Regions from separate parts of the Mesorhizobium sp. P2_E7 genome, predicted to be linked through region 2. Evidence: predicted binding sites of a transcription regulator. Region 2 holds the regulator's gene; the other holds the start of a gene.
What was found. Region 2 encodes LexA, which represses DNA repair genes until DNA is damaged. Its sites were predicted from a motif close to TGTTCNNNNTGTGTTCNG; they were not measured.

Region 1 (4,212 bases), 250 kb from region 2:
GCAGGTGGTCGGCAATGACGCGGAAGGACGCTACCGTCTCCTTGTCTGGCCCCTGCCCGAGCGCGGATGACGCGGCATCGATCAGATGCCGGAACAGATCTGTTTCAAAGACGCTTTCCACGCCTTGCAGAATGGAGGCCATGCGCTCCAGGCCCATGCCGGTGTCGATCGACGGCCGCGGCAGGTCGATGCGTTCTTCCTTGGTGACCTGCTCATACTGCATGAACACCAGGTTCCAGAATTCGAGGAAGCGATCACCATCCTCTTCCGGGCTGCCGGGAGGGCCGCCCCAGATGTGCTCGCCGCGGTCGATGAAAATCTCCGAGCAAGGACCGCATGGCCCGGTGTCGCCCATCGCCCAGAAATTGTCGGACGTCGGGATGCGGATGATGCGGTCATCCGAGAAGCCGGCGATCTTCTTCCAAAAGCCGGCCGCCTCGTCATCGGTGTGATAGACGGTGACCAAGAGCTTGTCCTTGTTCAGCCCGAACTCCTTGGTGATCAGGTTCCAGGCAAGCTCGATGGCGCGCTCCTTGAAATAGTCGCCAAAGGAGAAGTTGCCGAGCATTTCGAAGAAGGTCAGATGGCGGGCGGTGTAGCCGACATTGTCGAGGTCGTTGTGCTTGCCGCCGGCGCGCACGCTCTTCTGCGCGGTCGTGGCGCGCGAATAGGGCCGCTTCTCCAGGCCGGTGAAGACGTTCTTGAACTGCACCATGCCGGCATTGGTGAACATCAATGTCGGGTCGTTACGCGGCACCAGCGGGCTTGAGGCGACGACCTCGTGGCCTTCCTTGCGGAAATAGTCGAGAAATGTCGACCGGATGTCGTTCACGCCACTCATGACTGCTGCCTTTTCGCGAAAACCGCCGGCACGGCCGGCGGAAACTGGTCTCTGCTTTTAGAAGATCGACTTGGCCTTTTAGCGGGCAGGCTTCACCCTGTCCAGAAACACGGAATTGGGCCAATCCTGCAGCTGCCAGGCCGGCTCCACGCCTGCCCAAAAACGAAAACCGCCGGCGCGAAGGCCGGCGGTTTGGAACGCGATACTAAGGAACTCTGTTACTTAAGCATCAGATAATGGACCGGATTTATGGCCGAACTCTGGCAGCTGCCTTACATGGCGCCGGATTCTTCCTCGAAGCCGTCGTCTTCGCCGCGCTCGGGGCCGCCATTCTCGAGGAACTTTTCTGCAATCAGCCCGGCATTCTGCCTGAGCGCCAGTTCGATCTCGCGCGCCGTGTCGGGATTGTCGCGCAGAAACAGTTTGGCGTTCTCGCGGCCCTGGCCGAGGCGCTGCGAATTATAGGAGAACCAGGCGCCTGACTTCTCGACCACGCCGGCCTTGACGCCGAGGTCGACCAATTCGCCAGTCTTGGACACGCCTTCGCCATACATGATGTCGAACTCGACCACCTTGAAGGGCGGCGCCAGCTTGTTCTTGACCACCTTGACGCGGGTCTGGTTGCCGACGACCTCGTCGCGGTCCTTGACCGAGCCGATGCGGCGGATGTCGAGACGCACCGAAGCGTAGAATTTCAGCGCGTTGCCGCCGGTGGTGGTTTCTGGCGAACCGAACATGACGCCGATCTTCATGCGGATCTGGTTGATGAAGATGACCATGGTGTTGGAGCGCGAGATCGAGGCGGTCAGCTTGCGCAGCGCCTGGCTCATCAGACGCGCCTGCAGGCCGGGGAGCGAATCGCCCATTTCGCCCTCGATTTCAGCGCGCGGCGTCAGTGCCGCAACCGAATCGACCACCAGCACGTCGATGGCGCCAGAACGCACCAGCGTGTCGCAGATCTCCAGCGCCTGCTCGCCGGTGTCGGGCTGCGAGATCAGCAGATTTTCGAGATCGACGCCGAGCTTGCGGGCATAGACCGGGTCGAGCGCGTGCTCGGCATCGACGAAGGCGCAGATGCCGCCCTTCTTCTGGGCTTCGGCAACCGTGTGCAGCGCCAGCGTCGTCTTGCCCGAGCTTTCCGGCCCATAGATCTCGACGATGCGGCCGCGCGGCAGGCCGCCGACGCCAAGCGCGATGTCGAGGCCAAGCGATCCGGTCGGCACGGTTTCGATCTCGACGACCTGCTCATTGGCACCCAGCCGCATGATCGAGCCCTTGCCGAAGGCGCGCTCGATTTGCGACAGCGCCGCGTCCAGAGCCTTTGATTTGTCCACCGCTTTGTCCTCTACAAGCCGCAAAGAATTCTGAGCCATGATACATCACCCCTTGGTCGTCAATGAAGGCCGGACAATCCGTAATCCCTGCCCAGTTTGTACCTTTTTTGTTCTCGTTTGGCAAGAGGGGTCAAATATCTGAAAAACAATCTTTATCCTGATTTGTTCTTTTTTTGTCTCGTGGTTTGGTTTTCGGATGTATCCCCTTCGAGCATGTAAATAAAATTCTACAATAGAATCAAAGCGGTGGCTTTTGCCGCCTGCCGTCTTGCAGCGGCACTGATTCGTTATCGGAAGGACTTCCCGATGACCGACCGTATTGAAGCTCCTGCTACCCGCACGGCTTCTGCGGCGGGAGGTTTACCTCCTGCCGATTGTACAGCCTCGGAGGCGACTATGGCTTGGCAGCGATCTTTGCAAGAGAGATCAGAAGGCCTTCCATCTTCGTCGCCAGCAATTCGATATTATGGTCGATTGCGGATAGCGATACGGCAATGTGCTCAAGCGCTTCGACCTGTCGCTCTTCCATGGAAAGTTTGAACCCGAGTTCAATAGTTGGCACGAACGGTCTAGTGACCCCTTTCGGCCCGGTTTCCTTCATTTGAATGGTCATAGATATCCTCCGGTAATTTAACCGCAGTACCCTACTCTGAGTCGCCACTTTCCCCGAACCGTGCTTTCATGCACCGGTGTTTGGAGGGGGAATATGGAAAAGAATTTTACTTTCCGGTTTTACGAACTGAGCAAGAATTCAAAAGCAACGCCGGATTTGCTTGATGTTATCCGAAAAATCTCACTGATCCCGAGTGCTAAGGGTCGCGAGAAGCAGTTGGCGCAAGATTTTGTCGTTCGCCTTGAAACGCTTGAGGACGACAGCGCTGACGCCATCGTCGGGGAGTTGACGCGGTGCCAAGGAACAAATCTTCCATCTGAGATTGATGGCGATAAGCGAAAGGCTCTGACGGCCAAATCACTCGGTCACGGGATTGTATTTCGGCTGAATCACAAAAAAGGCTTCTTGGGCATCCAATATGACCAGCGAATTCTGACGCCGGGACGTTTGCTGGAGTACGTCGCCTCTTTCAATGCCAACGCCATCTACTCGATTGCGCCGATAATCGACAAAAAGAAACTGGGATCGCTTCAACGCCGGCCAAACCCGCAAACTGGCGATACGGATAGCAAACCCTGAGAACATGGCGGAGTTAGAGGGCGCGGCCAACAAATCAGCCAGCGCTGGCATCAAGGCTATGGGTGAAGCGTACGGCGCCCCATCTATATACGTAGAGATATCAATGGGGCATCATGGCGGCTTCCTGTCTGCCGCCGTGAACGGGCTTGCAAAACAGCTTGCAGAGATGAACGTTCCTGGTTTCAGGTTGGACAAATTGCAGGCGACAACAGTCGTCAACGATGAATCGGAGCCCATCGATTTGATTGAGGAGCGCGTTGTGGCGAAGGACAGCCTTAACATTGACGACCGCGACCCCGAGAAAATCTATTCGGTGAAGAAGAAATATCTTGTCGATGAGATGAAGAAGTTAGTCGGATGAACTATTATGTCGAAAAGTACGGGCCGATAGCATCAGCGGCGGTTACGGGGTTATCCCTTTGGTATTTCAAAGGGAACCTCATGAACGCCTCTTCGACTGCCGAGGTTGATTTTGCAAACTTATACTCGTCCGTATTCGACTGGTCGTCGATACAGACGGGGTTTATTTTTGGAATATTCGGGTTCGTTGGTGGAAAATCGACTTCGTTTATATCGAAGATCCAAGACACCCAAGCCATGAAGCTATTTTTAGGGTACACTAAAGCGGCAATGTTTCTTGGCTTCCTTGTTACGTTTATATCGATCCCACTTATCGTTGCTGGGTTCAAGATGCATACGTCATCGCTTACGTTTCTAATATTTTGTGGTTGGTGCTCTATATCGATCTGGGCTTTTTTTGCGTTCGCCCGAGTGGCTTACATATTCGGATTGTTAATTCGCCCCAAGGACAACGAGAGGCTCCCGGCATGACCAAGTCAACCGAA
Region 2 (4,212 bases):
GGCTGATGGACATCGCCATGGTGGCGTTCGGCCGCGTAGATGAAGGCCGGCGAGCCCGGGCCGCCATTGAGGTATTTGTAGGTGCAGCCGACGGCGAAATCGGCATTGACACTGTCAAGTTCGACCGGCAAGGCGCCGGCGGTGTGGCAGAGATCCCAGATGATCAGCGCGCCGGCGTCATGCGCCTTGCGCGTCAGCGCCGCCATGTCGCGCAACTGGCCGGATTTGTAGTTGACGTGGTTGACCAGGATGACGGCGACGCTGTCGTCGATCAGATCCTCGATTGCAGGCGCGTCGACGCCCTCCAGCCGCAGCCGCGTTCCCGGCCGGGTCGAAGCGACGCCTTCGGCCATATAGAGGTCGGTCGGGAAACTGTCGCCCTCGGCAACGATGACCGAGCGGTCCGGCCGCATGCCGAGTGCCGCGTGCAGCAGCTTGTAGATGTTGATCGAGGTCGTGTCGCAGACCACCGTCTGCCCCTCAGCCGCGCCGATCAGTCGTCCGAGCTGATCGCCGAGCTCCACCGGCATGTTGAACCAGCCGGCAGTGTTCCAGGCGCGAATGAGATCCTGCGCCCATTCCTGCATGGCGGCCTGCTGCAATTCGCTGAAGACGGCCGGCGACGCGGCACCCAGCGAATTGCCGTCGAGATAGATCACGCCCTGCGGCAAGACAAAGCGTTCACGCATGGAACGCAGCGGATCGGCGGCATCCATCGCTTCGATTGCAGCGAGATCGGGTGTCATGCTCATGATCCGGCGCTCCTCCCTGAACAACAGCATTCGGCGGAGCCTGTCCGCCCTAAACATGCCGGCGATCTTGAGGGGTCCTCCTGGACCTGTCAAACATTATATATAATTTGCGTGATGAAAGGCTTTGATATATAATCAGCAGCCGAGCAATCTGACTGATGGGTTACGATGTTGGACGACGAGCAGTCCTCGAAGACGGAAACGGCCTATCGGCTGCTCAGGCGCGATATTCTTGCGACCCGGCTGGCGCCTGCCGCGCCGTTGAAGCTGAGCACGCTGCGCGGCACCTATGGCATCGGCTGGACGCCGCTGCGCGAGGCACTGTCACGACTGGAAGCCGAACGGCTTGTGACCGCCATCAGCAACCGTGGGTTTGCGGTCGCTCCCGTGTCCCGAGCCGAGCTCGAAGACCTGGCGCGTGCGCGACTGGTGGTCGAACTGCCCTTGCTGGTGGAATCGATCGAAAAGGGCGACCATCAATGGGAAGACACGGTCGTTGCCGCCCACTACCGCCTCTCACGCTGCGGGTCCGTTCTCGATGATCCCTCGGATGAGGCCGTCGATGCGTGGTACGAAAAACATGATGCCTTCCACGCGGCGCTGCTCAGTGCCGCGAGATCCAGCTGGCTGCTGCGTTTCAACGCGACGATCTCCGATCAACTGCATCGCCACCACCGCTTTCTGGGCCTCGCGCCGACGCTGCGCGCGGCCGCCGGCCGCGAGGACGGACACCAGAAGGCCATGGAGGCGCTGCGCGACGCCGTGGCGATCGAACACCACACCGAACTGATGGAAGCAGCCCTTGACCGCGACACTGAGGGCGCAAAAACGCTGATGAGCGTTCACATCGGCTACACGCTGCAGGTCTATGCCCAGAGTGAACCGGGCGCGCCGACGGATGCAGCGCAGCCCCGCCCGAAAAAGCGGCAGCGATCTGGCAAGGCATGAATTGACCCGATGGCGCAGGCCACCGGCGTTTTCACTCCGTTGCCGGCAAACGAGCGCGGGCGCCGATCGCGGCGCGGAACGTTACGCTGAACAAAACGTCAACGCATTCATTAAACTTTAAAAGGTTGCGGAACACAACTGGAACAGATAGTGTTTGTTCTGGGTTTGTTTTTTCTGATTCTGGTTTCAGAACCCGTGGGGGCCGCGATGCTGACGCGCAAACAACATGAACTCCTGATGTTCATCCATGAACGCCTGAAGGAGAGCGGAATCCCGCCGTCTTTCGACGAGATGAAGGAGGCGCTCGACCTTGCGTCCAAGTCCGGCATTCACCGCCTGATCACGGCGCTGGAGGAGCGCGGTTTCATTCGCCGGCTGCCGAACCGGGCGCGCGCGCTGGAAGTGCTGCGGCTGCCCGACTCGATCGCACCCGGCCTCAATGCGGCGAAGAAGTTCTCGCCAAGCGTCATCCAGGGCAGTCTCGGACAAGGCGGTTCTGGCCAGGGCGGTGTGGGGCAAAGCGGTCTCGGCCGTCAGATCAAGCCGGCCTCATCGTCGCGTTCGATGTCGGCCGGCAATGACGACGCAGTTTCGGCGGTGTCGATCCCGGTGATGGGCCGCATCGCCGCCGGTGTGCCGATCGACGCCATCCAGCACCAAACCCATTCGATCTCGGTGCCGCCGGACATGATCATGGGCGGCGAACATTACGCGCTCGAGGTCAAGGGCGACTCGATGATCGAGGCCGGCATTTTCGACGGCGACACGGTCATCATCCGCAATGCCGACACCGCCAGCCCCGGCGAGATCATCGTGGCGCTGGTCGACGAAGAGGAAGCGACGCTGAAACGCTTTCGCCGCAAGGGCGCCTCGATCGCGCTGGAAGCCGCAAACCCGGCCTATGAAACCCGCATCTTCGGGCCAGACAGGGTCAAGGTGCAGGGCAAGCTTGTCGGGCTGATCCGGCGCTACTGAGCCGGCTTAGTTTTGTACTTTTCGCGCTCCTTGTAGGGCGGCAGGCCGCGTGCTTCGCGTGAGAAGCGGCGTTGCTCGTGCCAGGGACGATAGGGCTTGTCGACGGCGAAACGTATGGTTGGCGTTGTCGCGGCCGATTGCGGATCGAAGAAGACGGCGGCACTGCCGTCGCGGGCAAGCTGCTTCTTGGTCACGACCAGCACCAGCGGGTCGCGACACGGATTGTAGGCGGTGGCATCGTCGATGACGATCAGGCTCGCGAAAGCGCAGGCCGGTCGGGCTGTCTTGCGGTCTTTTGCCAGCGCGATGATGGCTCCGGCCGGGTGCCGGGCAATGCAGAGATCACCTGTGCAGTAGAAGGGCGAGCCGGGCGGCAGGTCGAGCGGATCGAGATCGAACCGCGTATCCGTTGCCTCGAAAATCTCAGGCGGGATAATGGTTTCCGCCCTTAGCGCGCGTTTCCAGTTGTCTGTGGTGAATTCGTTGGAGCGTTCGCGATTGAGGGCTAGCTCGCCGCCTCCGATCGGCACGGCCACCAGATGCGCATCCTCGGAGATGAGCACATCGGGCGTGCGTACCTGCGGCACCGTCAACAGGCCAGCCAGCGCGAAAGGCACGGCCGCCAGCCGAAGCCATGTGGTGGCCATGGTGGCGATGACGAGGGCGACCGCCACCAGCAGCACCGAGCGGATAGGGATCAGCCCGACGGCATCGACCGGCGAACGTTCGGAAATCCAGGCGGAGATGGCGATCATGGCCGCCAGACCCTTGCCCATCACATAGAGGAACGGCCCATCGGCGCCGAATGGCATCGCCAGCGCGCTGAGCACGGCAAAGGGCATGACGATTAACGATACAATCGGCATCACGGCCAGATTGGCGAGCAGGCTGAGCGGTGACACGCGCTGGAAATGCCAGATGGCAAACAGCGCCGTGGCACTTCCAGCGATAATCGAGGTCATGGCGAGGCCGCCCATGGCCAGCAGGAATTTTCGCGACAGGAAGCTGACGAAAGAGCGCCTCGCAGGCGGCGTTCTCACCCTGTCGGCGCGGTAGTCGGCCCAGCCGGCATAGGCGCCGACCAGGGCGGCGGTGGCGGCAAACGACATCTGGAAACTCGGGCCGACGACCTCATGCGGCGACACCAGGATGACGGCGATCGCCGAGATCGCCAGGTTGCGCATGGTGAGCGCCGCCCGGTCGAACAGCACGGCGATCAGCATCACCGCCAGCATGATGAAGCTGCGCTCGGCGGCAACCACAATGCCTGAAATGACGAGATAGGCGGCGATGGAGACAAGCGCTGCGGCGGCTGCATATTTCTTGACCGGCCGGCGCGAGGAGAAATCGGGAAACAGCGCGAAGGCGCCGCGCAGCAAGCCCATGATGGTGCCGGCAACCAGCGCCATGTGCAGGCCGGAAATGGAAATGATGTGGTAGATGCCGGTGCGCCGCATCGCCTCGTTGACCTCGTCCGGAATGCCGGCGCGCACGCCGACGATCAGCGCTGCGGCAATCTCGCCTTCGGCGCCACCGA

Region 1: the regulator LexA is predicted to act here: its motif matches at 2,273-2,290, upstream of recA (recombinase RecA).

What each region holds. Positions count from the first base shown of each region.
Region 1 is NZ_JBFUER010000001.1:906,315-910,526, reverse strand. It holds gene alaS (alanine--tRNA ligase) at 1-841, opposite strand, end outside; gene recA (recombinase RecA) at 1,114-2,214, opposite strand; gene AC1DYC_RS04580 (hypothetical protein) at 2,570-2,788, opposite strand; gene AC1DYC_RS04575 (hypothetical protein) at 2,882-3,367, shown strand; gene AC1DYC_RS04570 (hypothetical protein) at 3,372-3,728, shown strand.
Region 2 is NZ_JBFUER010000001.1:1,155,482-1,159,693, reverse strand. It holds gene kynU (kynureninase) at 1-752, opposite strand, end outside; gene AC1DYC_RS05850 (GntR family transcriptional regulator) at 921-1,700, shown strand; gene lexA (transcriptional repressor LexA) at 1,908-2,675, shown strand; gene AC1DYC_RS05840 (ComEC/Rec2 family competence protein) at 2,669-4,212, opposite strand, start outside.